Regions from separate parts of the Methyloligella solikamskensis genome, predicted to be linked through region 3. Evidence: predicted binding sites of a transcription regulator. Region 3 holds the regulator's gene; each other region holds the start of a gene.
The links. Region 3 encodes LexA, which represses DNA repair genes until DNA is damaged. Its sites were predicted from a motif close to TGTTCNNNNTGTGTTCNG; they were not measured.
Positions count from the first base shown of each region.

Region 1: the regulator LexA is predicted to act here: its motif matches at 2,528-2,545, upstream of ACFQ2F_RS13605 (DNA recombination protein RmuC).
Region 2: the regulator LexA is predicted to act here: its motif matches at 4,418-4,435, upstream of ACFQ2F_RS10240 (single-stranded DNA-binding protein).

Region 1 covers NZ_JBHTJO010000002.1:125,686-135,815, reverse strand. Annotated here, with positions in the region: gene ACFQ2F_RS13625 (autotransporter family protein) at 1-304, shown strand, start outside; gene ACFQ2F_RS13620 (hypothetical protein) at 452-772, shown strand; gene ACFQ2F_RS13615 (SphA family protein) at 777-1,751, opposite strand; gene def (peptide deformylase) at 1,837-2,355, opposite strand; gene ACFQ2F_RS13605 (DNA recombination protein RmuC) at 2,583-3,767, shown strand; gene ACFQ2F_RS13600 (potassium channel family protein) at 3,795-4,331, shown strand; gene ACFQ2F_RS13595 (VOC family protein) at 4,328-4,741, opposite strand; gene ACFQ2F_RS13590 (AmpG family muropeptide MFS transporter) at 4,887-6,281, shown strand; gene ACFQ2F_RS13585 (hypothetical protein) at 6,354-6,539, shown strand; gene recR (recombination mediator RecR) at 6,549-7,154, opposite strand; gene ACFQ2F_RS13575 (YbaB/EbfC family nucleoid-associated protein) at 7,248-7,574, opposite strand; gene ACFQ2F_RS13570 (DNA polymerase III subunit gamma/tau) at 7,571-9,469, opposite strand; RNA gene ffs (signal recognition particle sRNA small type) at 9,573-9,667, opposite strand; gene ACFQ2F_RS13560 (DUF6790 family protein) at 9,746-10,130, opposite strand, start outside.
Region 2 covers NZ_JBHTJO010000001.1:2,099,780-2,109,909, reverse strand. Annotated here, with positions in the region: gene uvrA (excinuclease ABC subunit UvrA) at 1-919, opposite strand, end outside; gene ACFQ2F_RS10255 (ATP-dependent DNA helicase) at 1,198-2,763, opposite strand; gene ACFQ2F_RS10250 (DUF2585 domain-containing protein) at 2,871-3,458, shown strand; gene ACFQ2F_RS10245 (MAPEG family protein) at 3,651-4,268, opposite strand; gene ACFQ2F_RS10240 (single-stranded DNA-binding protein) at 4,609-5,094, shown strand; gene ACFQ2F_RS10235 (acyltransferase family protein) at 5,210-6,415, shown strand; gene ACFQ2F_RS10230 (YceI family protein) at 6,425-7,075, opposite strand; gene ACFQ2F_RS10225 (cation diffusion facilitator family transporter) at 7,181-8,143, opposite strand; gene ACFQ2F_RS10220 (PRC-barrel domain-containing protein) at 8,229-8,741, opposite strand; gene gyrA (DNA gyrase subunit A) at 9,128-10,130, shown strand, end outside.
Region 3 covers NZ_JBHTJO010000001.1:1,851,693-1,861,822, reverse strand. Annotated here, with positions in the region: gene lpxA (acyl-ACP--UDP-N-acetylglucosamine O-acyltransferase) at 1-148, shown strand, start outside; gene ACFQ2F_RS09055 (LpxI family protein) at 129-1,028, shown strand; gene lpxB (lipid-A-disaccharide synthase) at 1,021-2,241, shown strand; gene gltA (citrate synthase) at 2,254-3,576, opposite strand; gene gltX (glutamate--tRNA ligase) at 3,776-5,197, opposite strand; gene ACFQ2F_RS09035 (ComEC/Rec2 family competence protein) at 5,367-7,574, shown strand; gene lexA (transcriptional repressor LexA) at 7,585-8,286, opposite strand; gene ACFQ2F_RS09025 (molybdopterin molybdotransferase MoeA) at 8,509-9,717, opposite strand; gene moaC (cyclic pyranopterin monophosphate synthase MoaC) at 9,717-10,130, opposite strand, start outside.

The sequences.
Region 1 (10,130 bases), on a different contig from region 3:
CACGACCGGTTTCCGGGCCGCCACCACCATGGCTTTCGGCGACACGGTCATCACGCCCAACGTCTCCGTCGCCTGGCTCCATGCCTTCGACTCGGTCGATACGGACCTTGCGCTCGCCTTCGCGTCCGCCGGGCCGGACTTCTCCATCCAGGGCACGCCGATCGCGCGTGACTCTGCTCTCGTTCAGGCCGGCCTCGACTTTGCGGTGACGCCCGACGCGACGCTCTCCATCGCCTATGACGGCCAGTTCACCTCCGACGCTGACGAGCACGGCATCAAGGGTCGTGCGAGTTGGAAGTTCTAGGGGGCTCCTCGCAGCGAAGGGAGAAAAGCCAATCGGCTGAACCGTTTACGGTTGCGTCTCCTTATTTCATACAATCTTTATCGCGGGTCGCATTTTTCCCGCTAAACTCGTCTCTTGCTCAATGTTTACACGTCTAGGGAGACGAGAATGTCCGCCAAATTTCTTCTGCCGATTTTCGGCATCGCCTTGATCGCCAGCGTGCCCGCTTCCGCCTACGACACGCTGGAGCAGGATTTCGCGATCTGCACCCAGGGTCAGGGCAGCAATCCGGAGATCGTGGATGCCTGCACCCGGCTGATCGACAATTCCCAGGCGGAAAACGAGCTTGTTGGGATGTTCTACGGTCTGCGCGCCTCGGCCAATGACGACCCGGCCCAGAATTGCAGCGACGCCCACAAGGTGCTGGAGCTGACGGACGACCCGAACCTGGTCGATGCCGGCCAGGCTCTGGTCGAGGCGAACTGCTAACGCGTCAGAACTTCTGGGACCAGCCCAGCACGACGTACCAGGCCTCGATCGCGTTCACCTCGTGGGCGGTGAAGAACGACTTCACCTTCACGGAGGCATCGTATTCCGGCATGTCGTAGTTGACGATTGGCCCCAGGCCGAGACTTTCCAGCTGCCAGCCATGGGCCGGCAGCACGAAGCCGTCCCATGTGTCGTCCTCGATCTGCCACGCGTAATAGCCGGCGAGGCCAAACTGGAATCGGCCCCAGCGCTCGGTGATGGCGAAATCCACATTGAGGAGATCGCCGGTCGCGTAGCGTGAGGACGGGTTCTTCAGATAGTTGTTCCAGAAGAGCTTGGCGCTGAACTCGGTGCCCTCCAGGAAAATGGGCTTGGTCCCATACGTAATGCCGACCGAGGGCGAGAAATCCCAGACATTCAGGCTCGCGCTGAGGATCTGGTCTTGCCTGGTGTCGTCGTCATAGCTGCCATAGGGGAACGTGATGCCGAAGCCGAAGAGGACTGAGAGCCCTTCGAAAACGGGATAGGCGTCCGGGTCCTTGGACGGCCGGTAATGGCCGAAGGAATACGACCAGTCGACCTCCACGTAAGGATCGCCGAGCCCTGCGCTGCAATTCTCCGCCTCACCGATCTGGAAGTGGCCGCACTGGTTGCCCATGGGTAAAAAGCCCAGCACGCCCACGGAGCCTCCGAACAGCTTCCACTCCGGCACGTACATGAGAAACGGCGAGAAATACTGCTTCTCCAGATCGGCCTCGCGGAAGGCCGACAGGGTTTCGCCATCGGGGCCTTTGAAGTCGGTGGCCTCGGAAACGTAGCCGAGAGCACCGCCATAGACGCCCGGCGGCGGGAGCTGACCGGAGTGGATGTCCGTGCCGCCGATGGGACCGGCAGCGTTCGGCCCCTCGAGCGCAAGCGCCGGGCCAAACGAAAATACAGCCGTGAGTGCGCAGACGAGAACGCCGGCAGCCCACCTCATCCAGTCCCCCTATTCCGTAATCTGTACGAAAATACCTCAGAATTGAGGTCTGAGCCAGCAACGGGAGGTGGAGGTACGCAACCCGCTAGGCCGGCTGTTCGGTGCGCTTTTGCTTGGTGAGCTTGCGGACGACCATGTCGCGCTTCAGGCGGGAGAGGTAGTCGATGAACAGCACGCCGTTCAGGTGGTCGATCTCGTGCTGCACCAGAGTGGACCAGAGATCCAGGAAATCCTGTTCCTGTTCGCGGCCTTCCGCATCGATGAAGCGGACACGGGTGCGCTGGGGTCGCTCGATCTCCGCGGTGTATTCGGGGATCGAGAGGCAGCCCTCCTCATGGGTGCGCAGCTCGTCAGAGCGCTCCAGGATCTCCGGATTGATCATCACCAGCGGGGCCGGCGCATCCTCGTCGTGGGACGGGTCCATGACGATCAGCCGGCGGCCGACATTGACCTGGGGCGCTGCGAGACCGATGCCCGGCGCCTCGTACATGGTCTCGAACATGTCGTCGATGAGCGTCTTCAGGGCATCGTCGATGTCTTCGACGGGTGCCGCTGTCTCGCGCAGGATCTGATCCGGGACCGTGATGATGGGAAGCTTAGCCATGTGCGGCTGAGATAAGCGCGCCGGCAGGATCGGTCAATGGCGCTTTGCCGAGCAGCCGCCAAGCATGGGCCGCGTCTTCTGGACGGCCGCCGCATCCTTCGAGGCATGCCTTCGGCATGCACCTCAGGATGACGCCGCCGGGCCCCCAGAAGCGGACGTGAAACTCAGAGCATGTTCCCGTTTTGGTCTCATTTGGAGGCGCGAATCGGTTTAGATTGCCGCGGATGATGACCGAACCTCTTCAGATCGGCGGGCTTTCCCTCGATCCCGCCATGGTGATGCTCGGGCTTGCGGGGCTCGTCGTGGTTTTGCTGATCGCGCTCCTCGTCGTCTTCATGGTGATGCTGGGGCGGCGGCGCACTGAGGCCCGGACCCAGGACGAGCAGATGGCGGAGCTGAGGTTCCGGCTGCAGACCCTGGCCGAGGCCAGCAATTCGAGCCACAGCCAGCTTCAGCGGGCGGTGAACGAGCGGCTGGACCGGATCAGCCATCGCGTCGGCAGCGATCTCACGACCACCGCACAGCGGACCAATGAGAGCATCGCCAAGCTGCACGAGCGGCTGGCGGTGATCGACACGGCTCAGAAGAACCTGACCGATCTCTCCTCCAACATGATGAGCCTGCAGCAGATCCTGGCTAACAAGCAGTCGCGCGGCGCGTTCGGCCAGATGCGCATGGAGACCATCATCAAGGACGGGCTGCCGATCGGCCACTACACGTTCCAGGCGACGCTCTCCAACGGCAAGCGCCCCGATTGTCTGCTCCACATGCCGAACAACGAGGCCGGCGTGGTGATCGACGCCAAGTTTCCGCTCGAAGGGTTCGAGGCGTTCCGCGTGGCCCGGGGCGAGCAGGAGCAGAAGGAGGCGGGCCGCCGTATCAAGGTCGACGTCGCCAAGCATATCGACGACATGGCGTCGAAATATTTCATCACAGGCGAGACCCAAGACAACGCCATCCTCTTCGTGCCCTCGGAATCCGTCTATGCGGATCTGGCGGAGCACTTCCCCGATCTGGTGCAGAAGGCGCATCGCTCCCGCATCGTGATCTGCGCGCCGAACATGCTGATGCTGGCGGTGCAGACCATGCAGGCGATCCTGAAGGACGTGAAGATGCGCGAGCAGGCGGGGCTGATCCAGAAGGAGGTGGCCATGCTCTGCGACGATATCGGGCGGCTGGGCGATAGGGTGGGCAATCTGCAGACCCATTTCGCCCAGGCCAACAAAGATATCGACCAGATCGTCACATCGTCGGACAAGATCTCCAAGCGGGGCCGCAAGATCGAGAACCTGGAATTCGAGCAGAGCCCGGCGGAGGTCGCGCCGTCGCAATCCCAGTCGGGACCGCGGATCACACGCGGCTCCGATCAGGCGGAGCGGCGCAGCCAGGCCGATCTGCTCGCGGGCGAATAGCCTCGCGGTCTATCGAAGGGGGGAACGTTGCATCAGGAAATGCTCGCGGTCAGCTGGGACGAGCTGTTCGTCGGCGGCGGCGCCAGCGCGGTCAATCTCGTCATTCACGCCGTGCTGCTCGCGGCAATTGTCCGGGTCGTCTCGGCCTTGCGCCACTACAAGATGCTTGGGCCGAGCATCATTCAGCGCACGGTGGTTATCTACGTCGCCGGCCTGCTGGTCGTGATGGCGCATTATCTCGAGGTGCGTGTCTGGGCGAAGACCTATGAATGGGTCGATGCCGCGCCGACAGGCACGCCGCTCGTCTATTTCGCCTTCTCCAACTACACGACGCTGGGTTACGGCGACATCGTGCCGGTGGCCGAATGGCGGCTGCTCGGCCCCATGACCGCGCTCAACGGCATCCTTCTGATCGGCTGGTCGACGGCGCTGATCTACGCGGTGCTGCGCGGCACGGACGATCCGCAAGCCGCCAACCCGCTGACCAGCGAGACGGCAGAGGAGATCAAGAAGGATGTAAAAGAGGCCGAGGAAGAGGTTGAGCGGGAGGTCAAGGGCTCCTAGGCGCCGCCCTTCTCACCGTATTTCATGCCTTCCAGCTTCAGCCCGTCGGGATCGAGGAAGAAGACCGCGTAATAGTCCTCGTAATACTCGTCTGCGGGATCGAAAATCTCCACGCCCTGCTCTTCCAGGAAAGCCTGGAGCTCGTCCACGTCTTTGCGGCTGCGGAGCTGAAAGGCATAGTGATGAAAGCCGGGCTGGCCGATTCGGAATTCGTGGTCCGGCTCCTCGGCCTGGCCGATCCAGTAGCGGGTCTGGCCGTTGGTCCAGCCCATCATCTGTGGATATTCGTCCAGCACCTCGAAGCCGAGAAAGTCGAACAGGGCGCTGTAGAACGCCTTCGACTTTTCGTAGTCGCTGACCCGGATCGCAATATGGTCGATGCAGACGACGCGGGAGGTGTTCTTCGCCATGGTTTCGTCCTTTCGGCGTTTGCGCTTTGCCTTTCCGCTGCCAAACGTGGGTGCCATCAAATGGTTCGAAAAGCGCAGCGCGACCTTTCGTATGACGGGGGCGGTCCGGCCTGCTATGGCGTTTGAAGAACGTGGGGCTTGAAGAATGACAGACGCCGGCGAAACGGACACAGAGGGCGTAGCCCACGCGCGGCGAAGCTGGACCGAGATTCTGTTCACGCGGAAGATGCTGGCCTGCATCTTCTTAGGCTTCACCTCCGGTCTTCCGCTTTATGTCCTGATCTCCCTGGTCCCGGCCTGGCTGCGGAGCGAGGATGTCGACCTCGCCACCATCGGCCTGTTCGCCCTGGTGGGGCTCCCTTACACCTGGAAGTTCGTCTGGTCGCCCCTGATGGACCGCTACAAGCTGCCCTTCCTGGGGCGGCGGCGGGGCTGGGCGCTGCTGGTGCAGGTCGTCCTGCTGGTCTCCATCGGCATGCTCGGCCATTTCAGTCCGACGACATCGCTGCAAACCATCGTGGCCATCGTCTTCGTGGTCGCCCTGTTCAGCGCCAGCCAGGACATCGTGATCGACGCCTACCGCCGGGAGCTGCTCGCCGACGACGAGCTCGGCACCGGCACGTCGATCTTCGTGAACGCTTACCGGATTTCAGGGCTCGTGCCCGGTTCGCTCTCTCTGATCTTGGCGGAGTTTCAGCCCTGGTGGCTGGTATTCTGGATCACCGGCGGCTTCATGATCGTCGGTATCGTAACCACGCTCGTCATGAAAGAGATGAGCGACGATACGCTGGCGCCCCACTCCTTGCGGGAGGCGGTGGTCGATCCGTTCATCGAGTTCTTCAGCCGCGACGGCGGCATCAAGACCGGGCTCGCCATCCTCGGCTTTCTATTTCTCTACAAGCTCGGAGACAACATGGCGACGGCGCTCGCCACGCCATTCTATATCGACATGGGCTACAGCCTGGCCGAGATCGGGTCCGTGGCGAAGGTGGCGGGGCTTTGGGCCAGCATCGCAGGCGGCGTCCTCGGTGGCATCATCATGCTGAAGATCAGCATCAATCGGGCGCTTTGGCTATTCGGCCTTGTGCAGGTCGCGACGATCTTCCCGTTCATCTGGCTGAGCCAGGCGGGCCACTCGCTCCCCGGATTGTTCGTCGTGGTGAGCGGGGAGTATCTCGGGGTTGGGCTCGGCGCCATCGCGCTGACCGCCTTCATGGCAAGAGAAACGAGCCGGGCTTTCACGGCCACCCAGTTCGCGCTTTTCACCAGCCTCCTCGCTGTGCCGCGCACCTTTGCGAACGCTTCAACCGGCTACATCGTCGAAGCCGTTGGCTGGACGCAGTTCTTCGTTATTTGCGCCATCGTCGCCATTCCCGGCATGCTGTTGCTCTTCAAGGTTGCGCCGTGGTCGAAGAAGGACTTCGTCGAAGAGGCGGAAGGAGAGCCTTCGCCGGGACTCGACGGCGGCAATGCCGCGCCCGCGGCGGGAAAGATCACCGAGATCGAGCAGCCCGCCGCGCCGGTTTCGAAAGGCGTCTGAACTGGCGCAGAACTTGAACGGCAAAAGACGACTCGAAAAGAGGCCAGACCTCAAAAACGCGTGGAGATCCCTATGGGCCGCATCATCACCTTCGTTTTCGGCATGCTGACCGCCGCAATCATCGCCGCGCCGCTCGGCATCTGGGTCGGCAGCGAGATGGAGCAGGACGGCTTCATCGAGACCATCCAGAGCGTCAATCTCTCCGATCAGTGCATGCAGGAACTGTCCCGCGGGGTGAACGCGAAGCTGGCGGAGTAGTGCGAAGCTCTAAACCATCTTCTTGGCTTTGACGGCGGCGGCGAGGGTGCCGTCGTCGAGATAGTCGAGCTCGCCGCCCACCGGCACGCCATGGGCCAGGCGGTAGACGTCAACACCGCAATCGGCGAGCTGATCGGAGATGAAATGGGCCGTGGATTGGCCTTCAACGGTCGCGTTGAGGGCGAGCAGGACCTCGGTCACCTCCGGAGCGCGGGCGCGCTCCACCAGCTTGCCGATGGTAATATCTTCGGGGCCGATGCCGTCGAGGGGCGACAGGGTGCCGCCCAGCACGTGATAGAGGCCTTGCAGGACGCCGGCACGCTCCAGCGCCCAGAGGTCGCCCACCTCCTCCACCACGCAAATCATTGTGCGGTCGCGGGTCTCGTCCCGGCAGATGGTGCAGGGGCTGACCGTATCGATATTGCCGCAGGTCTCGCAGGTGACGATAGTGTCGCGCGCGGTGGCCAGCGCGGTGGCGAGCGGCTGGAGCAGCTGCTCCTTCTTCTTCACCAGATCGAGGGCGGCGCGCCTGGCCGAACGGGGGCCGAGGCCGGGAAGCCGGGCCAGCAGCTGGATGAGCTGTTCGATCTCGGGGCTAGCGGTGCCGCGCGCCATCGTTAGTCCGTGCAAGCAAGGTCGTTCACCTCTCCCCCACGGGGAGAGGGAGCACGCCATGCCAAGCGGAGGAGTCGTCGGGGAAACGCCACCTTAGTTGCCGAACGGATTCATGCCAGGCGGGAGAGGGAGGCCGCCGGTCAGCTCCTTCATCTTGTCCTGCATCATGGTCTCGACCTTGGACTTGGCGTCGTTATGGGCGGCGACGATGAGGTCTTCCACGATCTCGGACTCGTCGGGCTTCATCAGGGAGGGATCGAGCTTCACGCCGATCATCTCGCCCTTGCCGTTCAGTGTGACGAGGACCATGCCGCCACCGGACTGCCCCTCCACAATGGCCTGAGCAAGCTCCTCCTGCAGCGCCGTCATGCGGCCCTGCATCTCCTGCGCCTGCTTCATCATGCCCATCAGGTTCTTCATCGTTTTCTGCCGTCCTCGCTCATGCGTCTGTCGGGGAAATCATCATTGTTGTCGAAATCGCTGCCGTCTTCCCAAGGCTCGTCCGTCAAAGGCTCATCCGTTGGAGCCTCGTCGCTCAGCGCGTCATCGGCCGGCGCCGGCTCGCCGCTGGAAAGCGGGCGCACCGCCTTGATCTTGGCGTCGGGGAAGCGCTCGAACACCTCCTTCACCGCCGGATGCTCCTTCACCCTCGCAAGCTCGGCGTCTCGCTCCCGGCGGCGCTTCTCGCCCAAGGTGATGTCGCCTTCCTTCTCGTTGGTGACGACGACGCCCCAGGCCCGGCCGGTCCAACGCTTCAGGGCGCGGCTCAGCTCCTGGGTCAGCTCCTTGTGGGCATCGGGCTGCAGATTGATCTCGATGGAGCCGGGGCGGAAGGAGACCAGGCGCACCTTCTCCATAAGAGCGTTCTTGAGCAACAGGTCGCGTCTGTCTTCGGCAAGCTGCACGATCTCCTCGAAGCTGCGCGGATCGGCATTGGCTTCGATGGACTCAGGCTCGGGTGCGGATTGAGGCTCCGGTCCGGGGTCGAACGCCACGTCGGGCGGAGCCGGATTCTCCGATTCCGCCGGAGGCGCTTCGGCTTGCGCGACGGGCTCGGGGTCGCGACTCCCTTCTGATGCGCTTCCCTGAGGCGCGCTTTGGCCACGGGCCGGTGCGGCGCCCTCCCCCTGCTCCAGACGCTTGATGAGATCGCCGGGGCTCGGCAGGTCGGCGGCGTAGGCTAGCCGCACCAGCACCATGTCGGCGGCGGCCAACGGCCGGGGCGCGTTCTCCACTTCCTCATGCCCTTTAAGCAGCATCTGCCAGGCGCGGGCCAGGACGGCCATGGAAAGCTTGCCGCCGAGCTCGGCGGCGCGGTCGGCCTGGGCTTCGGGCAGGCTCGCGTCGCGGCCTTCCTCGCCCATGGCCTTGGCGCGGGTCACAGTGTGCACGGCTTCCGCCAGATCGGAGATCACCTGAACGGGCTCCGCCCCGTCGCGGTTAAGCGCATCGAGCTGCTTCAGAGCCTCGCCCGCGTCGCCCTTCAGCACGGTCTCCAGGAGATCGAAGATGCGGCCGCGGTCGGCTAGGCCGAGCAGCGCGCTGGCCTGGGCCAGATCCAGGCTGCCGCCGGCAAAGGCGATGGCGCGGTCCAGGATGGAGAGCGCATCGCGCACCGAGCCTTCGGCGGATTTGGCGATGAGATTGAGGGCGGGCTTATCGACCTGGGCGTCTTCGGATTTCGCGACGTAATCGAGATGCGCCACCAGGGGCTCGATATCGATGCGCTTCAGGTCGAAGCGCTGGCAGCGGGACAGCACCGTCACCGGCACTTTCCGCACTTCCGTTGTGGCGAAGATGAACTTCACATGGGCGGGCGGCTCTTCCAGCGTCTTCAGCAGGCCGTTGAAGGCCTGGCGCGAGAGCATGTGCACCTCGTCGATGATGTAGACCTTGTAGCGCGCGGTGTTGGGCTTGTACTGGGCGCTATCGATGATATCGCGGATATCGTCGATCCCGGTGTGGGATGCCGCGTCCATCTCGATCACGTCGAGATGCCGGCCTTCCAGGATGGCGCGGCAATGCTCGCCTTCGTCGGAGTATTCGACGGTGGGGCCGCTATCACCCTCCTTGGTCTCATAATTGAGACCGCGGGCGATCAGGCGCGCCGTGGTGGTCTTCCCCACCCCGCGAACGCCGGTCAGCATATAGGCCTGGGCGATCCGGTCGGCGGCAAACGCGTTTTTCAGCGTCTGCACCATGGCCTCCTGGCCGATCAGCTCGGAGAAGGTGCTGGGGCGGTATTTCCGGGCAAGCGCGGCATGCCCTGAATCCTTGTGCCCGCTGGATTTTGCTGTGTCGCCGGCTTCGGCCATCGGGCGATAATCCTCAAAAGATCGATTGGGCGCCAGATGTTTATCGCGCCGTTCGGCGGCCGAAGCGCATGCCACGGCGCCGCCTGCCGGTCATCGGAGGAAGTGGGAGGCTGGACGAGCAACCCGCGAAACGCTCGTTAGGGCTGCTTCCTTCCGGACCTGACCCGGTTGGCGAGGCACGCGCCTGCTGCCAACCTCCCTAACCGGACTATATCGTTTATCCCCCGGGGTATAGCAACCCTTGTAGAGGGGCGATCGATGACGCGGCTGACGCGCTCAGGCGTCCCGTTCGAAACCGCCCATCCGCCAATAGACGAACAGCAGCCCGAGCAGCCACAGGGCGATGAAACCGTCGGAGAAGATCATAAGGAAGTTGTAGGGCGCGTAGTTGTCGTGGGTGACGGTCTGATAGATATGGCCGTAGGTGGCCCCCAGCATGAAGAGGGCCCAGCCCAGCCCCGTGGCCAGCCAGAACGTGCCGCCGATCCAGATGCACAGGAAGCCGAGCAGCCCCCAAGCGCCGTCATGGATCCCCACCTCGAACTGGAAGGGGCTCGGCTGCCAGCCGATCATCTTCGCCGCTTGATCGGGGAAGAACACGTGGGGGATGAAGCCGAAGAGAAGGCCCATCACGCCGGCTCCGATCACGAGCCCGTAGAGA
Region 2 (10,130 bases), 250 kb from region 3:
TCAAACTCTCGTCGGGCACCACGAGATCGGCCTCGAAGGTGAGCTCCGTGCCGAGCCCGTCGCAAGCGGGGCAGGCGCCAAACGGGTTGTTGAAAGAGAACAGCCGCGGCTCGATTTCCTCGATGGTGAAGCCGGAGACCGGGCAGGCGAAGCGGGAGGAGAAGATCAGCCGTTCCGGCTCGCCTTTCTCATCGCGTGCGTCAGCGAACTCGGCCACGGCGATCCCGTCGGACAAGGCCAGCGCCGTCTCGAAGCTGTCGGCCAGCCGTGTCGCCATGTCGTCACGCACCACGATGCGGTCCACCACCACGTCGATGTCGTGCTTGAACTTCTTGTCCAGGGCAGGGGCGTCGCCGATCTCGTGGAACGCGCCGTCGATCTTCACCCGCTGGAAGCCCTTCTTCAGAAGCTCCGCCAGCTCCTTTTTGTACTCGCCCTTGCGGCCGCGCACGATCGGCGCCAGCAGATAGAGCCGCGTGCCTTCCTCAAGCTCCAGCACCTTGTCGACCATCTGGCTGACGGTCTGGCTCTCGATGGGCAAGCCGGTAGCCGGCGAATAGGGCACGCCCACCCGCGCGAACAGCAGCCGCATATAGTCGTAGATTTCGGTGACCGTGCCGACCGTGGAGCGCGGGTTCTTCGAGGTGGTCTTCTGCTCGATGGAGATCGCCGGGGACAGACCCTCGATGGAGTCCACATCCGGCTTCTGCATCATGTCCAGGAACTGGCGCGCATAAGCCGACAGCGACTCCACATAGCGCCGCTGGCCCTCCGCATAGATCGTGTCGAAGGCGAGCGAAGACTTGCCGGAGCCGGACAGCCCGGTCATCACCACGAGCTCTTCCCGCGGCAGGTCCAGGGTCACGTTTTTCAGGTTATGTTCCCGCGCGCCGCGCACGGAAATGGTCTTGGATGTCATGAGCACCAATGTCGGGGGGCGATAGGCCGTCCGCAAGGCTTAAGCGCGTCTATCCAAAGGAACAAGAGGGGTGCGACGGCTTGATGGTCTTCGTCATGCCGACGAACGCCGGCATCCAGCTAATACGCGCTGCGGGTGTGTTTGGATCCAGGCGTTCGCCCCAATCAACCACGTCATGCTGAGGTGCATGGCTGCAAGCCATGCCTCGAAGCATGGAGTCGTCTCCTTCGAGGCTCGCGATGCGAGCACCTCAGGATGACGGGCGCTTGCCGGGAGGCTCAAATCAGCTCCAGCTTCTTGAGCCGCGAGCGGATGGCGCCGGGTTTGCGCCCGTGGGCGGCGGCGATCGCCGAGACGCTCTCGCCCGCCTCGTGGCGCCGGATCAAAGCCTTCTCCTCGTCCTCGCTCCAGGGCGCATAGGCCTTCGCATGACCGTCGGCCCGGGCCGCTGCCACGTGCGGCGAGGCGGCAGCCTCCGTGGCTTCGACGCCCTCCAGCGCATCGGCCAGGAATTCCCGCTGTTTCGAGGCGATGGCTTCCGAGCCGGCCTCATGCGCCGCCTGCAGCGCCGTCTGGGAGAGAGACTGGAAGGTCTCGTCCTGCTCCACGGCTGCCGGATGCACCTGAAGGGCGCGGGCGTTCAGCCCCAGCAAGTGAAGTCCGGATAGACCCCGGAGGCGCGACAGCGCGACGTAGCCCTGGCCGTATTCGAAGGCCCGGGAGAGGTCGATCACCGCCGCATCCAGAGACATGCCCTGGCTCTTATGCACTGTCATGGCCCAGGCGAGGCGAAGGGGAAGCTGGGTGATGGAGGCCCGCTCCGTGCCGTTCTCGTCGATCTTCCACTTGGTCGGCTCAGCCACGATCATCTTGCCTGTGCGTGTGCGGATGATCGGGTTGCCGGTCTCGTCGTCGAAAGAGATTACCTCGCCGAGCGTCCCGTTCACGAAACGTAAGGCGGGATCGTTCTTGGTGAACATCACCACGGCGCCTTCCTTCAGGATGAGCTGCTCCGGCGAGAGGCAGCCGCGCTTCAGGGTGTTCACAAACACCTCCGGCCCCTTGGCATGCATGACGAAGCGCTTCTCTTCGCCCGCGAGCTTGCGCAGCTCGCGCCCGTTGATCTCGTCCACGCCGGCATTGTGGGTGAAGAGCCGGGTGCAGTCGGAGGGGAGGGCATCGCGGGTAATAGTCCGCTGTTGCAGGATAGCCTGATGCTCCCGTCCGCACTCGTTGCGGCGGATGGCCGACAGCAAATCGAGAAAGCCATGGTCGCTCTGGCGATGCTGCTCCGACAGGTAGCACACCGTCGGCGCCAGATCCCGCCAGGCGGCGGAGCCGTATGCGAACACCGGACCGGTCTCCTCCATGTCGCCGAACAGCGAGGCATCGTTCGTCTCCCGCCGCACCACTGGCGGAAGCTGGAAGAAATCGCCCACGAGGATGACTTGGAGCCCGCCGAAGGGCGCCGCGTTCTTGCGCACATGGCGGCAGACCGCATCGACCAGATCGAGGGCGTAGGCCGGCAGCATGGAGATTTCGTCGATAATCAGCACCCGGGTCTTCTCGATCCGCGAAGCCACGCGCCGGTTGGACGCGATCTTATCCAGGTCGCGACGGCTCAAAGAGCTGTTCACCCCGATGCCGCTCCAGGCATGGATGGTGATGCCGTTGCCGTGGGTGGCCGCGATTCCCGTCGAGGCCGTGTAAGCGACCGGGATCCTCGCCTGGCGAAGCGCGGCGATGTAGCGGTTCACCGTGTGGGTCTTGCCGCTGCCCGGCTGCCCGGTGAGGAAGACGCTCGCGCCGGTCTTCATCAGCGCCAGGGCTTGGGTCTGTTTCATGGTCGGTCCGGGATTCGCAGGTAGGTTTAGGGGCAGAGGATAGGGGGCAGGGCGCTCGCGCGAAAGGCCGTAGCGCGGCGCGGAGCGTTCGGCCACACTCCGCCGTCATGCGACTCACCCGCCAGCAGACTGCCTACCTTCTCGCCGCCACCGGAATTATCCTCGCCACAGCCGCGATCCTGCTCGCCATGGGCCGTGTGCCCATCTGCAAATGCGGTTACGTGAAGCTCTGGCACGGCGAGGTGGTGAGCTCGGAGAACTCCCAGCACCTTACCGACTGGTACACGCCCTCCCACGTCATCCATGGCTTCATCTTCTACGGTCTGCTGTGGCTCGCTTTCGGCAGGCGGCTGTCCTTCGGCGCGCGGCTGGTCCTGGCGCTTCTGGTGGAATGCGGATGGGAGATCGTCGAGAACACCGACGCAGTGATTCAGCGCTATCGGGACGCCACCATCGCTCTCGACTACTACGGCGACAGCGTCATCAACTCGGTGATGGACATCCTCGCCATGGTGTTGGGGTTCTGGCTGGCTTCCAGATGGCCCGTCTGGCTAACGGTGACCGTGGCGGTGGCTCTGGAGCTGTTCACTGGGGTGATGATCCGCGACAACCTCACCCTGAACGTCGTGATGCTGCTCTGGCCTATGGACTGGATCAAGGAATGGCAGGCCGGCGTCTTCAAGCACGGAGGCTAGGGCGGGGGCCTCGCAGGCCAAAAGCTATGCCAGTTTCTCAGACCCCGTCATGCTGAGGTGCGCGCCAAAGGCGCGCCTCGAAGCATGCGGGCCACGTCTTCCTTCGAGGCTCGCTCCGCTCGCACCTCAGGATGACGCGGGTCGAACGGAGTGCTCCATGGTCACCGGGCGGCTCGGATCTGGGTCGCTTGTTTAAAGCGGGACGCGGATTCCCGTCGTCATGTAGATGACCAGGCAAATATAGGCCGCGACCGTCGGATAGAAGGTCAGCCCGAAGCCGAAGGCCCGGAGATGCGGGTTCTTGTGGTAGCCGATCCAAAACAGGATACGGCCGAGCACGAAGAGCGCCGTCAGGATCACCACCGTGCGCGCCTCTTCCGGCGGCGAATAGATCGCCAGCGCCGCATGGGCCACGAAATAGGCGGTGAACTGCTCGAAGGTGTTCAGGATGAACCGGGTGTTGATGTCGAGCGAGGAGTTCGGCTTCGCCATCTGGCCCACGAACATGTTCGGGTTAAGCCGTTGCGCCGCCACGATGCAGATGCCGATCACGCCGGGCAGGATCGCAAAGACCGAATCCTTGATCACCAGGCCGATCTTGTCGCCGGTCGTTTCCCACTGGGCAGGCTGCCAATCCCAGACCAGCTTGCAGACGATCAGGAAGGCGAGCGCGAAGATCCAGTTGCCGAACAGGACGAACAGAAACTCCCACTGGCGCCAGGTGAACCCGAAATATTTGACGCGTGGGTCCTGGCGGCGCCGCTTCTTCAGCTGCGCAGGGGAGAGATGCGATGGCGCGCTACGCTGCATTCTTATCCTCTTCTCGGAGCGTTCTTTGCCCGCGGCGGGGGCTGTCCCAGCCGGGCCTCTCTTGTCCTAATCGACAAGGACGGGCAGGCGTTTCATAAGGCATATTACCCTCGCGGGGCAATCTTCGGGTTTAAGGCCTCTGGACGCACAAGAACAAAACCAGTACATTCCTCGAGACGGCTTGAGCGCCCGCAGGATAGATAGTGTTTGATTGGCCTGTGGACGAGTGCCGGCGGCTCTGGCGGAGACAACCCGCCGCGGGCTAGGGTCGGGGCTAAGCCAAAATGATCAAGTAAGAACACTCGGCGACGACCGGGTGACCACGACGGAGGTTTAGGCAATGGCCGGATCGGTGAACAAGGTGATTTTGATCGGCAATCTCGGGGCCGATCCGGAGATTCGTCACACTCAGGACGGGCGGCCGATTGCGAATCTGCGCGTGGCGACCAGCGATAGCTGGCGCGACAAGAATTCCGGCGAGCGCCGCGAGCGGACCGAATGGCACCGCGTGGTGATCTTCAACGAAGGCCTGTGCCGGATTGCCGAGCAGTATCTACGCAAGGGCTCCAAGGTCTATCTGGAAGGCCAGCTGCAGACCCGCAAATGGGAGGACCAGTCCGGTCAGGAGCGCTATTCCACCGAAGTGGTCCTCCAGGGCTTCAACTCGGTCCTGACGATGCTGGACAGCCGCCAGGGCGGCGGTGGGATGAGCGATAGCGGCGGCGGTTCCGGCGGGCGCTCGTCTGACGATGGCGATTTCGGCCGCACCAGCGCTCTGGGCGGCGGCTCCTACGACAAGGAGCTCGACGACGAAATCCCGTTCTAAGGCCATGAAATGGCAGGGCGGTTACGTCTCCTGCCAGAGGCCTAAGACAGGCTGCAGAATTTAACTCTGATTCTAATCATCCGGACGGGCGCGGGGCCAATCGTTAAGATGTGGAATGGACCCGAACCGACCAGAAAACGCGACCGATAACCGGCCTTTCCAGGCGCCGACCATCGCCGCGCGTCTGACCGGACGGGACAACAATTTCAATCTGATCCGCTTCCTGGCCGCAACGGTGGTTCTGCTGGATCATTCCGTCGCTCTTGCGGGCACGGGCGAGCCGCGGCTGCTCGTTCTCGGGCCGCTCACCATCGACCTGCTCGTAGTGCCTCTGGGCCGCATCGCCGTGGACGTCTTCTTCGTCGTCTCCGGCTTCCTTGTCACCCGCAGCGTGCTGACCCGTCCGACGGTTCTGGACTTCACCATCGCGCGTGTCCTACGGCTCTTCCCGGCGCTGCTCGTCGTCTCCTTCGTCATCGCCTTCGTGCTCGGGCCCCTGATCAGCGACCGGAGCTTTTCCGAATATTTCGGCGATCTGAAAGCCTGGATCTACGCCCCGCTGACCGGGATGCTCGTGAGCCACTCGGAAACCTTGCCGGGCGTGTTCGACGACGTGCGCCAGCAGGGGATCGTGAACTCGCCCCTTTGGACGCTTCGCTACGAAGCGATCTGCTACGGCATCCTGGGCGGGCTCGCCCTTGTCGGCGCGCTGATGCATCGACGGATCGTCTATACGCTGGCCGCGCTCCTTGCCGCTTATCTGCTCGTCACCTTCGGAACCGATCTGCGCGGCCAAATGGCGGCGATCGACAGCCTCGCCCGGTTCGGGCTGAGCTTCTTCCTGGGCGGCGCCTGCTATGTCTTCGCCGACCGGATTCGCCTGAATTGGATCTGGATGATCGGCTTGGGCGTCCTGGCCGCGGCGACCAGCCAGACGTCAATCGCGGAGTTCACCTTCCACGTCGCGCTGGCCTATGGCGTGCTTTGGGTGGCGTTGGTGCCCGGCGGTCCGCTGCGCGGCTTCAACCGGCTGGGCGACTATTCCTACGGCCTTTACATCCTGTGCTGGCCGATTCAGCAGACCATCGTGACACTGATGCCCGCCATCGCCGCTCCGGCGCTGTTCGCGATCAGCTTTCCCATCACGTTGGGCGTGGCCGCGCTCTCCTGGCATCTGGTGGAACATCCGGCCCTCCAGCGCAAAGAGGCGACCAGCCGGCGCGCCGCGTCCTTTGCCACCAATGTTCGGGGGCGGCTGGACTTGTGGCGCGGCGGCCGGCGGAAGCCGGAGCTCGACCCGCAGGAGTCGAAGGGGTCGTAAGCGCGGCCGCTACTCCTGCTGGGCTTTGCGCTCTTCCATCTTCTTGGCATAGGCGTCCGCCTCGATGGCCTCCGCCGTGATGCGCACCTCCATCTCGTCGCTCACATTGGGCACATAGGCGTCCAGGCCGAAAACCGAGCGCTTCAGAGTGGTGGTCGCATTGAAGCCAGCCGCCGGGGCGCCGTCGAACATCGGGTGCGGCCCCTTCTTGTTCAGCTTGGCATCCAGCACGACCTCTTTCGCGATCCCGTTCACGGTGAGGGTGCCGACGACCTCGAAGCGCTTCCCGTCCTCGCTGACATTGCGGATTTCTTTGCTCTCGAACGTGATGTCCGGATGCTCTTCGACCTTGAAGTATTCAGGTTTGGTGAGGAGGTGCTCATTTAGCACCGGGACATGGGTGTCGATGCTCTTTACCGGGATGGTGACGGAGAGCTCAGCCGTGCTCGGATCCTCGTCGTCCACCTTCAAGGTGCCGGTCACCTCGTTGAAGTTGGCCTCCGGCACGGAAAATCCGAAATGGTGCCAGGAGAAGCGCACCTGGGTATGGGCCGGGTCGAGGATGTAGTCGGCCGCATGCGCCGCCGGGACGGTCAGGGGCAGGGCGAAGGAAGCGGCGAGAGAAAAGGAAAAGAGGAGGGCGAGCAGAAGCTGGCGCATGAAATGTCCCTTCTTGACGGGGTGGGCGCGTTGGGTGCTCGCGGCCCGGACCCGATAGGGGCCCGGCCGCAGGCAATCGCCACGTGGGCGGGGACGAGGAGTGCTTCAAGACTCCGAGCGGTTATTCTCTTCCTCTGCGGCGAATTGGTCATGCCGGCGCTCGGACTGCACCTCGATGAAGATGCGCGAGACATTGGGATGCGCCTTCTTGATCTTCATCTCCAACTGGCTCACGGCCTCTTCCACCTCCACCGAGCTCATCTCGTCGGCGAAGTCGACGCTCAGCGCCAATAGGATCTCCCGCGGCGCCAGATGCATGGTTCGAAACTCGTTGATGTGCAGAATCTTCGGTGACGCTTCGACCATCTTGCGGATGCTTTCGGTCACCGGACGGCTCGCCGCCTCGCCGATCAGGAGCCCCTTGGTCTCGTAGGCCAGCAGGATGGCAGCGCCCGCAAGAATGGCGGCGATCACGAGCGATGCGACACCGTCCGCCCAAACGATTCCGTAGAAGTCGCTCAGGAAAACGCCGACCAGTGCCGCGACCAGGCCGAGCAGGGCGGCCGTGTCCTCGAAAAGCACCGTGAACACCGTAGGATCCTTGGATTGCCGCACGGCCTGCAAGGGCCGGAACGCGCGCTGGGTATCCTGGGAAGCGCGGAACTCCTTATAGGCGATCCACCAGGCGAAGGCCTCAAAGCCCATGGCGCCGGTCAGGATGATGTAGTTCACCCAGGCGTTGGTGATGGGGTGGGGCTCGAGCAGCTTGATCACCCCTTCGTAGAAGGAGATGCCCGCACCGACGGCGAAGATCAGGATGGCGACGACGAAGGCCCAGAAGAAGACCTCAGCGCCATAGCCGAAGGGGTGGATGCGGTCAGGTGGACGCTTCGAGCGGCTGATGCCGAGCAACAGCAAGCCCTGATTGCCCGTATCCACCACCGAGTGGACGGCCTCTGAGAACATGGCCGAGGAGCCGGTATAGAAAGCTCCGCCGAACTTGCTGACCGCGATGATGAAATTGGCGCCGAGCGCCGCATAGATCACCTTATGCGAACCTGAAGCCATGTTCGTTGCCCCTCCTTAAGTTCTGCCCCTCAGCCCGTGGAGCGTGGTTTTCGGTGCCCGTGCCGCCGTGCTTCAGCGTTGCGGCTCAATAGGTATGCTTCGCGTCACCGCCGTCCTTAGGCACCACGCTCTGCTCTTCCAGCCGGTGATAGGCAGGTGCAGCGCTCAACGTGTCCTTGGTCAGGTTCGCCAGGATCTCGATGGAGCCGTTGTCGTTCCGGGTCACCACCACATCCTCATAGTGGACGGCCACATTCTTCTCGCCAATACCGAGAAACCCGCCGACCCCGATAACCACACCGCGAATCCGGCCGTCATCGCCGCCGATCACGTCGTTGATCTCGCCGACCGTCTCCCGGGCCGGGTTCAGCACGGGCTCGCCGATCAGATCGCTTGCGAGCGCATCGGTCGGCGCCTGTTCGGTGATGAAACGCGCCGTCTTGGCCGGAACGCCGTTCACCTGACCGGCATTCTTCGATTGCTCCATGGTCTCTGTCGGGTGAGGCGGTGCGACGGGTTCTTCCTCGGCTTGCTGAGCAAAAGCGGTGCTGGCGCAAAGTAGCGCGCCGGCAGACAGGCCAATAAAAAAGCGCTTCATATGTTCTTTCTCCGCAATGTTCGGGACAGCGAAATGCCTTGAAATAAGGCTTCGATCGTCTCCGTGCGGACAGAGCGGGTCAACGCCGCCCGCACAGAATCGTTCCGCATTCTGACAAAGTGCCGCCCCGTCTCGATCCACTCATGCCGAGCCGCGGAAGGCCGCCGCGGAGGCAGCCTTTAAGCGAATCGACAAGTTGCTGAAATAATTCACGAAAAGTGCCGAAAAAGAGGCCGGCAAATGACGGTTCGAAGAGTTGCGGTGAAAGCGCCAAATCGGGTATACAGGGCCCTTCAGGAACGCACCTTTTCGGCACCGGTGAGCGCGCTTCGTAGCGTTTCGCCTCCGCCGCGTTCATCCCGCCTTCGAGTAACGGTTTTCGGCCATTGACTGACGACGACAACACGGAATCGCCGGAAGGGTCCGGAGACCCCTCTGACATCAGCCCCATCTCGCTCGTCGACGAGATGAAGCGGTCCTATCTGGACTATGCGATGAGCGTCATCGTCAGCCGTGCGCTGCCCGATGTGCGCGACGGGCTGAAGCCGGTGCATCGACGCATTCTCTACTCGATGTTCCAGAACAACTACACGCCGGACCGGCCTTACAATAAGTCCGCCCGCGTGACCGGCGACACCATGGGTAAGTACCACCCCCATGGTAACCAGGCGATCTACGACGCGCTGGTCCGCCTGGCGCAGGAATTCTCCATGCGCCTGCCGCTGCTCGACGGCCAAGGCAATTTCGGCTCCGTGGATGGCGACCCGCCGGCGGCCGAGCGTTACACCGAGGTGCGGCTCGCCAAGCCGGCCATGTCGCTGCTCGACGATCTCGACAAGGACACGGTCGATTTCCAGGACAACTACGACGGCCGCGAGCAGGAGCCGGTCGTTCTGCCGGCCAAGTTCCCGAATCTGCTGGTCAATGGCGGCGGTGGCATCGCCGTCGGCATGGCGACCAACATCCCGCCCCATAATCTGGGCGAGGTGATCGACGCCTGCTTTGCCTATCTCGACAATCCGGCCATCACCATCGACGAGCTGATCGAAATTCTGCCCGGTCCGGACTTCCCGACTGGCGGCATCATCCTGGGCCGCATGGGCATCCGCTCCGCGTACCATAAGGGCAGGGGCTCCGTGGTCATGCGCGGCCGGGTCTCCACGGAGATGGTTCGCAAGGACCGCGAGGCCCTGATCATCACCGAGATCCCGTATCAGGTGAACAAGGCCTCGATGATCGAGAAGATCGCCGACCTGGTCCGCGAAAAGCGCATCGAAGGCATCTCCGACATCCGCGACGAGTCCGACCGCCAGGGCATGCGAGTTGTTGTCGAGCTCAAGCGCGATGCCATGGCGGATGTGGTGTTGAACCAGCTCTACCGCTTTTCGC
Region 3 (10,130 bases):
CGGCCCGGAGGGCAACCTCACCGAGCGCTGCAACGCCGTTCAGGAGGCCTTCGGCGAAAACCCGCGCGTGAAGAAGATCCTGGACTTCATCCGCTCCGATACCGATCGGCAGTTCTTGATCCCCCACCATGGTGGCTCCCACGGATAGTGATCCCGGGCTCGCGGAAGCGAGCCAGACGGGCAAGGGCACGCTCGCGATCATCGCAGGCGGCGGCAATCTCCCGTCCGTGGTTGCCGAGGCCGCGCTTGCGAAAGGCCGCCCTGTCTTCGTCATCGGCCTCAGAGGCCAAGCGGACGAAGAGGTCATCTCCCGCTATCCCCATGGCTGGATGGATTGGGGCCAGATCGGCCGGCTGTTCTCCATGCTGGAAGAGGCCGCATGCACCGAGATCGTCATCATCGGTCCGGTCACGCGCCCCGACGTCAAGCATCTCAAGGTCGACAGCGGCGCCCTCAAGATCATCCCGTTCCTGAAGACCCTCGGCACCGGCGGCGACGACCGGATCCTGTCCAGCATCGTCCGCTTCTTCGAAGAGCGGGGTTATCGCGTCATCGGTGCCTCCTCCGTAGCGCCGGAGATCCTGGCCGATGAGGGGCTGCTCACCAAGAAGGGTCCGAGCGATCACGACCGCGCGGATATGGAGGTGGGCTTCGCCGCCGTGGACCGCCTGGGCGAGCTCGATATCGGTCAAGCGGTTGTCGTGGTGAACCGGCATGTTATGGCCGTCGAAGCCGCCGAAGGGACCGACGCCATGCTGGCCCGCTGCGCCGATCTGAGAGCCAAGCGCTATCGCTTTCGCCAGAAGAAACTCGGCGTTCTGGTGAAGGCGCCGAAGCCCGGTCAGGAAGAGCGCATCGATCTGCCGACCATCGGCGCGCGCACGGTGGAGATGGCCGCCGAGGCAGGGCTTGCCGGCATCGCGATCGCCGCCAACAGCGTCCACCTCGCCGAGCGGGAGAAGGCCATCGCGAAGGCCAACAAGCTGGGGATATTCCTCATCGGCGAGAAGCGGGCTGCAGATGGCTAAACGCGAGACAGACGCGGCCGACGACCGGCCGTTGCGGCTTTATCTCGTGGCCGGCGAGCATTCCGGCGATGCGCTCGGCGCCAAGCTCATCCAGGGCCTCCGCCAGCTCAGCACACGGCCCCTGGAGCTTGCAGGCGTCTCCGGCGAGCTCATGGAGGCGGAAGGCTGTCCGAGCCTGTTTCCGTTGAGCGACGTCTCGGTGATGAGCCCGCTCGCCATCCTGCGCCAGCTTCCCTTCCTGATCCGCCGTATCAACGAAACGGCCGAGGCGGCCATCGCCTATCAGCCCGACGTGCTGGTGATCCTGGACAGCCCCGAATTCACCCATCAGGTGGCCAAGCGCGTGCGGCGCTGGGCGCCCCATATCCCGATCATCGACTACGTGTCTCCCACGGTCTGGGCCTGGCGTCCCGGCCGCGCCAAGAAGATGCGCCGCTATGTCGACCACGTGCTGGCCATCCTGCCCTTCGAGCCGGAGGTCCATGAGCGTCTCGGCGGCCCGGCCTGCTCCTATGTCGGCCATCCGCTGGTGGAGCGGGTCGAAGAGCTGGAGAACCTCGATCCGGCGCCCTTGCGCAAGGAGCTGAAGATCCCCGAAGACGCGCCTGTGCTCGTCGTCCTGCCCGGGAGCCGCGGCACCGAGGTCCAGCGCCTCATGGAGCCGTTTGGCGACGCCTTGCGCATGCTGCAGGAGAAGATCCCCAACCTCGAGGTCGTGCTGCCCACCATGGCAAGCGTCCGGCCGCTGGTGGAGGAGGGGATCAAGACATGGCCGCTCAAGCCGCACATCGTGAGCGGCACCGACAACAAATTCGCCGCCTTCAAGCTCGGCGATGTGGCGCTTGCCGCCTCGGGTACCGTGACCCTTGAGCTCGCCTTGAGCCGCACGCCCATGGTGGTCGCCTACAAGGTCGATCCGCTGGCCGCGTATATCCGCTACATCATCCTGGTGGATATGGTCGCCATGGCGAACCTGATTCTGGGAAGGAAGGCGTTCCCGGAACTGCTGCAGTATTACTGCACGCCGGAAGCCCTGACTGAGGCGCTGCTGCCCCTTCTGCAGGGCGGTCCGGAGCTCGAAGAGCAAAGACAAGCCCTCGACGAGGTGATCCGCCTGGTCACCGAAAAAGATGAGCCGCCCAGCATTCGGGCGGCCCGTATCGTTCTGTCATACGCTGAAGAGCAAGAGGCGCCATCGCGCGCCGATATCTAGCCGCCCGCGGCCTTAGCCGCGCTCATCCATAGGGATGTAGGAGCGCTCCGTCGGCCCCGTATAGAGCTGGCGCGGACGGCCGATGCGCTGATACGGATCCTCGATCATCTCCTTCCACTGGGCGATCCAGCCCACGGTCCGCGCAATCGCGAACAGCACCGTGAACATCTCCGTTGGGAAGCCCAGCGCCCGCAGCGTTATACCGGAATAGAAGTCGATATTCGGATAGAGCTTCTTCTCGATGAAGTAGTCGTCGTTGAGCGCGATATGCTCAAGCTCCAGGGCGACCTTCAGGGTCGGGTCGTCGCCATGACCGACCGCCTCCAGGACCTCATGACAGGTCTTCTGCATGATCTTCGCCCGCGGATCGTAGTTCTTGTAGACCCGGTGGCCGAAACCCATCAGGCGGAACGGATCGTTCTTGTCCTTGGCCCGCGCGATAAATTCCGGAATGCGGTCCACGGTGCCGATCCGCTGCAGCATGGTGAGCGCAGCTTCGTTGGCACCGCCATGGGCCGGCCCCCACAAACACGCGATACCGGCGGAGATGCAGGCGAACGGGTTGGCGCCCGAAGAGCCCGCCAGCCGGACGGTCGAGGTCGAGGCGTTCTGCTCGTGATCGGCGTGCAGGATGAAGATGCGGTCCATGGCCCGCGACAGCACCGGATCGACCTTGTAGGGCTCGCACGGCACGGCGAAGCACATGTTCAGGAAGTTCGCCGAATAATCGAGATGGTTCTGCGGATAGATGAACGGCTGGCCGATGGAATATTTGTAGGCCATGGCCGCAATGGTCGGCATCTTCGCGAGCATGCGGATTGAGGCCATCTCCCGCTGCTCCGGATCCCGGATATCGGTGGAGTCGTGATAGAAGGCCGACAGCGCGCCCACTACGCCCACCATGACCGCCATGGGATGGGCATCACGCCGGAAGCCGGTGAAGAACTGGCTCATCTGCTCGTGAACCATGGTGTGATAGGCGATGCGCGTGGAGAAATCGTCGAACTGCGCCTTCGTCGGCAGCTCGCCATAGAGCAGCAGATAGCAGGTCTCCAGGAACTTGCCCGTCTCCGCCAGCTGATCGATCGGATAGCCGCGATACAGCAGCACGCCTTCGTCGCCGTCGATGAAGGTGATCTTGGATTCACACGACGCCGTGGACGTGAAGCCCGGATCGAAGGTGAAATTGTTGGTCTGGCGATAGAGGCTCGTGACATCGACCACGTCAGGCCCAAGCGTCCCCTTGCGGATCGGAAGATCCGCGGATTCGCCATCGATATTGAGACGGGCGTCTTTCGCATCCGACGAAGCGTCGTATTGTTCTGCGATGCTCATATCTAAGCCTCCTACGCCTAGCGCGGCCGAACCGGGACATCGGCGGGAAAATCCCGTGCGGGGAATCCCGAATGTCACAAGCGCTCGACCGTTCACCTCAATTTCTTACGAGAGCAAACATTTTGCACTGCAGAAACAGCTTCCTGCCATTTTACTGCAACGCAACAAAGACGCACGCCCAAACTCTAGGCATTCTCGGTTAATCCGTTTGATCGCCGATCCGGCCCAGAGCCTCGTCGCGTCCTAGTACCACCAGCACATCGAAGATACCGGGCGATGTCGCGCGACCCGTCAGCGCGGCCCGCAGCGGCTGGGCGACCTTGCCCAGCTTCCGCTCCGTCTCGTCGGCAAATCCCCGGACGCAAGTCTCCAGAGACTCCGCCGACCAGTCTTCGAGCGCGTCCAGTTTAGGCTTAAGCGCGGCCAAAGTCTCCCGTCCCGTCTCATCGAGCAGCTTCTCGGCCTTTTCGTCCAGGTCGAGCGGGCGCGCGGCGAACAGATAACCGGCATTCTCAATCAGCTCGACCAGGGTCTTGGCGCGCTCCTTCAGTCCCGGCATGGCTTGGGTCAGCTTGGCCGTGCCGTCCCGCTCCAGCGCCGACAGCATCACCTCGCCGCCGGTCAGATGGGGCAGGAGCCCCTTGATGGCCTCCACCAGCTCTTCATCCGAGGTATGGCGGATATAGTGGCCGTTGAGATTCTCGAGCTTCGCGAAATCGAACCGCGCCGCGGACCGGCCGATGGCATCGAGGTCAAACCACTCGATCATCTGTTCGGTGGAGATGATCTCTTCATCGCCATGGCTCCAGCCGAGCCGCACCAGGTAATTCCGCAACGCCGCCGGCAGATAGCCCATTTCCCGATAGGCCTCCACACCGAGCGCCCCGTGACGCTTGGAAAGCTTCGCCCCGTCAGGTCCGTGGATCAGCGGCACATGGGCGAAGACCGGCCGCTCCCAGCCGAGCGCAGCATAGATCTGGCTCTGGCGCGCGGCGTTGGTCAGATGATCGTCGCCGCGGATAACATGGGTGATCCCCATATCGTGATCGTCCACCACCACGGAAAGCATATAGGTGGGGGAGCCGTCGCTGCGAAGGAGCACGAGGTCGTCGAGATCCTTGTTGGCGAAGGTGACACGCCCCTGGACCTGATCCTCGATCACCGTCTCGCCGTCCTCCGGCGCCATGAAGCGGATCACATAAGGCGCGCCCTCCGGCGCTTCTTCCGGGTCGCGGCCGCGCCACAGCCCATCATAACCCGGCGCCCGGCCTTCTTCCCGGGCACGCTCGCGCATGGCTTCCAGCTCTTCCTTGGTGGCATAGCAGCGATAGGCCTTGCCTTCGGAAAGCAGCTGTTCGGCCACCTCCCGGTGCCGCTCGGCCCGGGAGAACTGGTAGACCGGCTCCCCCTCCCAATCGAGCTCCAGCCAGCGCAGCCCGTCGAGAATCGCCAGTATCGCGCCTTCGGTGGAGCGCGCCTGATCCGTGTCCTCGATCCGCAGCAGCATCTTGCCGCCCTTGGCGCGGGCGTAGAGCCAGTTGAAAAGCGCCGTGCGCGCGCCGCCGATATGAAGATAACCCGTCGGCGAGGGCGCAAACCGGGTGATGACCTGATCGCTCATGTGGTGAATTCGTCTTAAGTGTCGGAAGCCGGCAGATCTCGGCCGGGAGGGCTGTTTAGCACAGCGCCCGCGGTCGCGTAAGAGTCCGAGACGAAGAGGCTCAGTTGTGTAAACTGCACCCATCGCGTGAGAGTAGGGGGTGGGCACGCGTTCGTGTCCAGCATCCGGCATGGTGTATGCGCCGGACGACAGGGTGAGGGACGAGTTCGCACCGCGCTATGTCCGGTTGCGGATCGCTTCGGCTTTGGCCGCTCTCGCCACGGCCGTCGAAGCCCAATGGGAGCGGAAGCTTCTCTGGCTCCCCGTCTTCTTCGCCTGCGGCATCCTCCTTTATTTCAGCCTCAGGACCGAGCCGGGGCTTCTCCAGAGCCTCTCCCTGGCAGGTACCGCAGGGGCACTCCTCTTCGTCTTTCGCCGCAACGCGTTTGCCCTGGCGAGTCTCGCAGCGCTCCTGAGCGCGAGCGCCGGCTTCGCTGCCGCCAAGCTCCACACCGAGCTCGCCCGCGCGCCGGTCATCACGCAAGAGACGGATTTCGCCCATCTCAGCGGCTGGATCGAGGAGGTCGAGCACCGCCACGGCCAGCGGGACCGGCTCCTCCTGCGGCTGTTCGCCATGGAGAAGCGGAGCGCCTCTGAAACCCCGTACCGTGTCCGCATCAGCGTCAACAAGACCTTCACCGAGACACTGAGGACGGGCGATGCGCTTCAGCTCTGGGCGACGTTGTTGCCGCCGCCCGAGCCGGCCGAACCCGGTGGCTTCGATTTCGGCCGCAAGGCCTGGTTCATGGGGCTGGGGGCAGTCGGCTATGGCACGAGCCGCATCACGCTTCTGGAAGACGCGCCGCGCCCGCCGGCCTCCATCCGGCTCTGGGTGGGGATCGACCGGATCCGCAGCGCCATCAACGCGCGGATCGATGCCAGCCTGCCGGGAGAGGAGGGGGGTCTCGCAAAGGCGCTGATCACCGGCGACCGCGGTGGCGTTTCCGACGAGGTGCAGCAAGCCATGCGGGATTCCGGCCTCGCCCATATCCTGTCCATCTCAGGCCTGCACATGATGCTCATGGCCGGCACGGTGTTCTGGGCCGTCCGCGCGCTGCTCGCTTTCCTGCCCGCAATCGCCCTGCGTTTCCCGATCAAGAAATGGGCGGCCGTCGCGGCCCTCGCCGCCGCACTCTTCTATCTGGCGATCTCCGGCGCGGCCCTCCCCACAATCCGCGCCTGGATCATGATGAGCATCGTGCTGCTCGCGGTGATTCTCGACCGGCCCGCCATCACCATGCGCAACGTCGCGCTTGCCGCGCTGGCCATCCTGATCGTGGCGCCAGAATCCGTCTTCGATCCAAGCTTCGAGATGTCCTTCGCTGCCGTGATCGCGCTCGTGGCCATGTATGAGGCGATGGCGGGCCGCAAGCGGCCTCAAGCCCAGGATGTCAGTCGAACCTGGCGGATATTGCGTTACGGCTGGCTAGCCATCTGGGCCACGGCCGTCACCACCACCATCGCCGGCCTCGCCACCGCGCCCTTCGCCGCCTACCACTTCCACCGCGTCGCCTATTACGGGCTGGCGGCCAACCTCCTGGCTGCGCCCATCGTCGCCCTCGTGGTCATGCCCATGGCACTGCTCTCCGTCGTCGCCATGCCATTCCACCTAGAACACCTGCCGCTGCTTCTGATGGGCTACGGGCTCGACGCCATGGTCTGGGTCGGTACGACGGTCGCTAGCTGGCCCGGCGCCATCTCCATCGTCCCCAGCATGTCGGGCGTGAGCCTCGTCCTCATCGTCGCCGGCGGTCTCTGGCTCTGCCTCTGGCACGGCACCCTTCGCCAGGCGGGATGGGCAGCCATCGCACTCGGCCTCTTCGCAGCCGGCGCCGCGCCACGCCCCGATCTCTTGATCGAACGGGAAGGGGAGGCCATGGCAGTGCGGGGAGAGGACGGCCGGCTCGCGCTTCTACCGGACAGCCACAAGAACTACAGCGTCCACAAATGGCTGGAAGCGGATGGCGATGCCCGTGAGGCGTCGGAAGCCGCCAAGAATGACGCGTTCTCCTGTGATTCCCTCGGCTGCCTGACGGCTCTTGCCAAGCATCCCGTTGCCTTTCTCACGAGCCCAGGCGCGGCGGAAGAGGATTGCCGCCATGCGCAAATCCTGATTGCAAAGTTCTACGTGCCGAGAAGCTGCACCAGGCCGCCAATCCTAGTGGACCGACGATCTCTGAAAGAGAGGGGCGCTCACGCTCTCTATCTGGATGAAGAAACCATCCGCATTGAAACGGTGGCGCAGGCGCGCGGAAACCGGCCGTGGGCCGTGACCACACGAGCAACGGAGAGCGCGGCAGCAAAAACCGCCGCGATCGTCAAAATCAGCAGGAAATAGTCGGGAGAGGCTAGTAGCGGCGGATCAGGCCGACGAGACGGCCCTGCACGCGCACCCGGTCCGGACCGAAGATGCGGGTCTCGTAAGCCGGGTTAGCGGCCTCCAACGCGATGGAATCACCCCGGCGGCGCAGACGCTTCAACGTAGCTTCTTCCTCGTCCACCAGCGCCACGACGATATCGCCGTTATCGGCCGTGTCGGACCGGCGCACGATGATCGTATCACCTTCCAGAATGCCGGCCTCGATCATGGAATCGCCCTTCACCTCCAGAGCGTAATGTTCGCCCTTGGTAAGGATCTCCGGCGGCACGTCGATGGAGTGGCTGCGGTTCTGGATCGCCTCAATCGGCACACCCGCCGCGATCCGCCCCATGACGGGGACGGAGACGTTCTGCGGCTCGTCGGAATCGGCCAGCGCCGGCTTGCGGCCGAGGCTGCCTTCGATCACCGCCGGCGAAAAGCCGCGCTGACGCCCAGCACCCAACGGCTGGGGCATGGATTCGGGGAGCTTCAGGATCTCCAGCGCCCGCGCCCGATGGGGCAGGCGGCGCAGAAAGCCGCGCTCTTCCAAAGCGGTGATGAGCCGGTGAATGCCGGATTTGGAGCGGAGATCCAGCGCCTCCTTCATCTCGTCGAAGGAGGGCGGCACACCCGTCTCCTTCAGCCGCTCATGAATGAACATGAGGAGGTCTTTCTGTTTCGAAGTTAGCATATCCGCCCCTGAGAAAAATTCGGTCGCCCCAAACCTCTGCCTCACGATCGCGAGCCACGAGGTCTATGGACAAAGCATGAACAACACTACATGTTCTAGTTGTGTTCCGCAAGAGGCTCGGCGAAAAATCCAGGTGCCCCCGCGACACGCCATTCAGAATCTTCAGCTTTTGGGCTGATTCGGTTGCCGAGGCCTTAACGGAAGGCCTGCCGCCGCACGGGCTCAGAGATCAAGCGGCAGGATGGAGACGGTCTCGCCGCGCTCGGCCGCCGGCGCTTCGGGCGCCCGCACGATCAGGCAATCCGCCTTGGCGAAGGCCGCCATCAGGGAGCTGTCCTGGGAGGTTTGCGGCGAGACGAGCCGCTCGCCGGCCCCATTCCATTTCGAGGTGGCGCGGATGTAATGCTGGCGCGGCCCGTTCTCCTTCAGAGGCCCGGCCAGGATCGCCGTCTGGCGCACCGCGTCACGGTCTGGAAGCCCAAGCATCCGGGCCAGCATGGGCCGCAGAAAGACATGGGCACAGACCATGGCGGAGACGGGATTTCCGGGAAGGCCGAGAACTCGCTGCTTGCCGCGCGTACCGAAGATCAGCGGCTTGCCGGGCCGCATAGCGATCTTCCAGAAATCCAGTGTCATGCCTTCGGCTTGAAGCACCTGACCCACCAGATCCCGGTCGCCCACGGACGCACCGCCCACGGTCACGAGGATATCGGAATCTGCGGCAGCCGCGATCAGGCTGCTCAGACTGTCGGGCGTATCCTCCGCGATCCCCAGCATATCGGCCTCACCGCCAGCTGAGAGCACCAGAGCGCAAAGCCCGTAGGGCACCGAGGAGATGATCTGGTCCGGCGCGGGATCGAACCCCGGCGGCACCAACTCGTCGCCCGTCGCCAGGATCGAAACAATCGGCTTCTTCCGCACCTTGAGCGACGTGGTGTTGGCAGCGGCTGCGAGCATCATCTGCCGCGGGCCCATCAGGGCACCGGCCTCGAGTACCGTCTCGCCGCGATGGAAATCCTGACCATGCGGACGGATATGCCGGCCGGGCTCCGCCTCCCGGATCGTCACGCGGGCGGTATCCTTCTCGGCGTCCACATTCTCCTGGGGCACCACCGTATCGGCGCCGCGGGGTACCGGCGCACCCGTGAAGATGCGCACCGCTTGCCCGGCACCGACCGTGGCGGCATAGCCTTCGCCGGCGGCCGACTGGCCCACCAGCTTCAGCGTTGCCGGCAAGTCTTTCACATCGGCGCCGCGGACCGCATAGCCGTCCATGGCGGAGGAATCGAAAGGCGGCTGGGTGAGATTAGCGGTGACGGCCTCTGCGAGGACCCGGTCCCGGGCATGTCCCAGAGAGACGGTTTCGGCGGACAGGGGCTTGAGTCCCTTCACGACGCGTAAGAGCGCTTCCTCCACCGGCAGCAGGCTCATTACCGAGGCTCCGCCTCTGGCCCGGCGCGATAGTGGCCCGAGCGGCCCCCGGCCTTCTCAAGCACGCGTATGCCGGAAATCACCATGTCCCGGTCCACCGCCTTGCACATGTCGTAGACCGTGAGGCAGGCGACGGAGACCGCCGTGAGCGCTTCCATCTCGACCCCGGTCTTGCCGTCCACCTTGACCGTGGCCTGGACGTTGAGCTTGCCCTCTTCGCGCTGCGCGTCGAACTCCACGGCGACCTTATTGAGGGCCAGCGCGTGACAGAGCGGGATCAGCTCGTCGGTGCGCTTCGCCGCCATGATGCCGGCGATCCGCGCCGCGGCAAGAACGTCGCCCTTCTGGGCCTTGTCTTCGAGAATGAGATCGAGGGTCGAAGGCGCCATGGAGACATGGCCTTCGGCGACCGC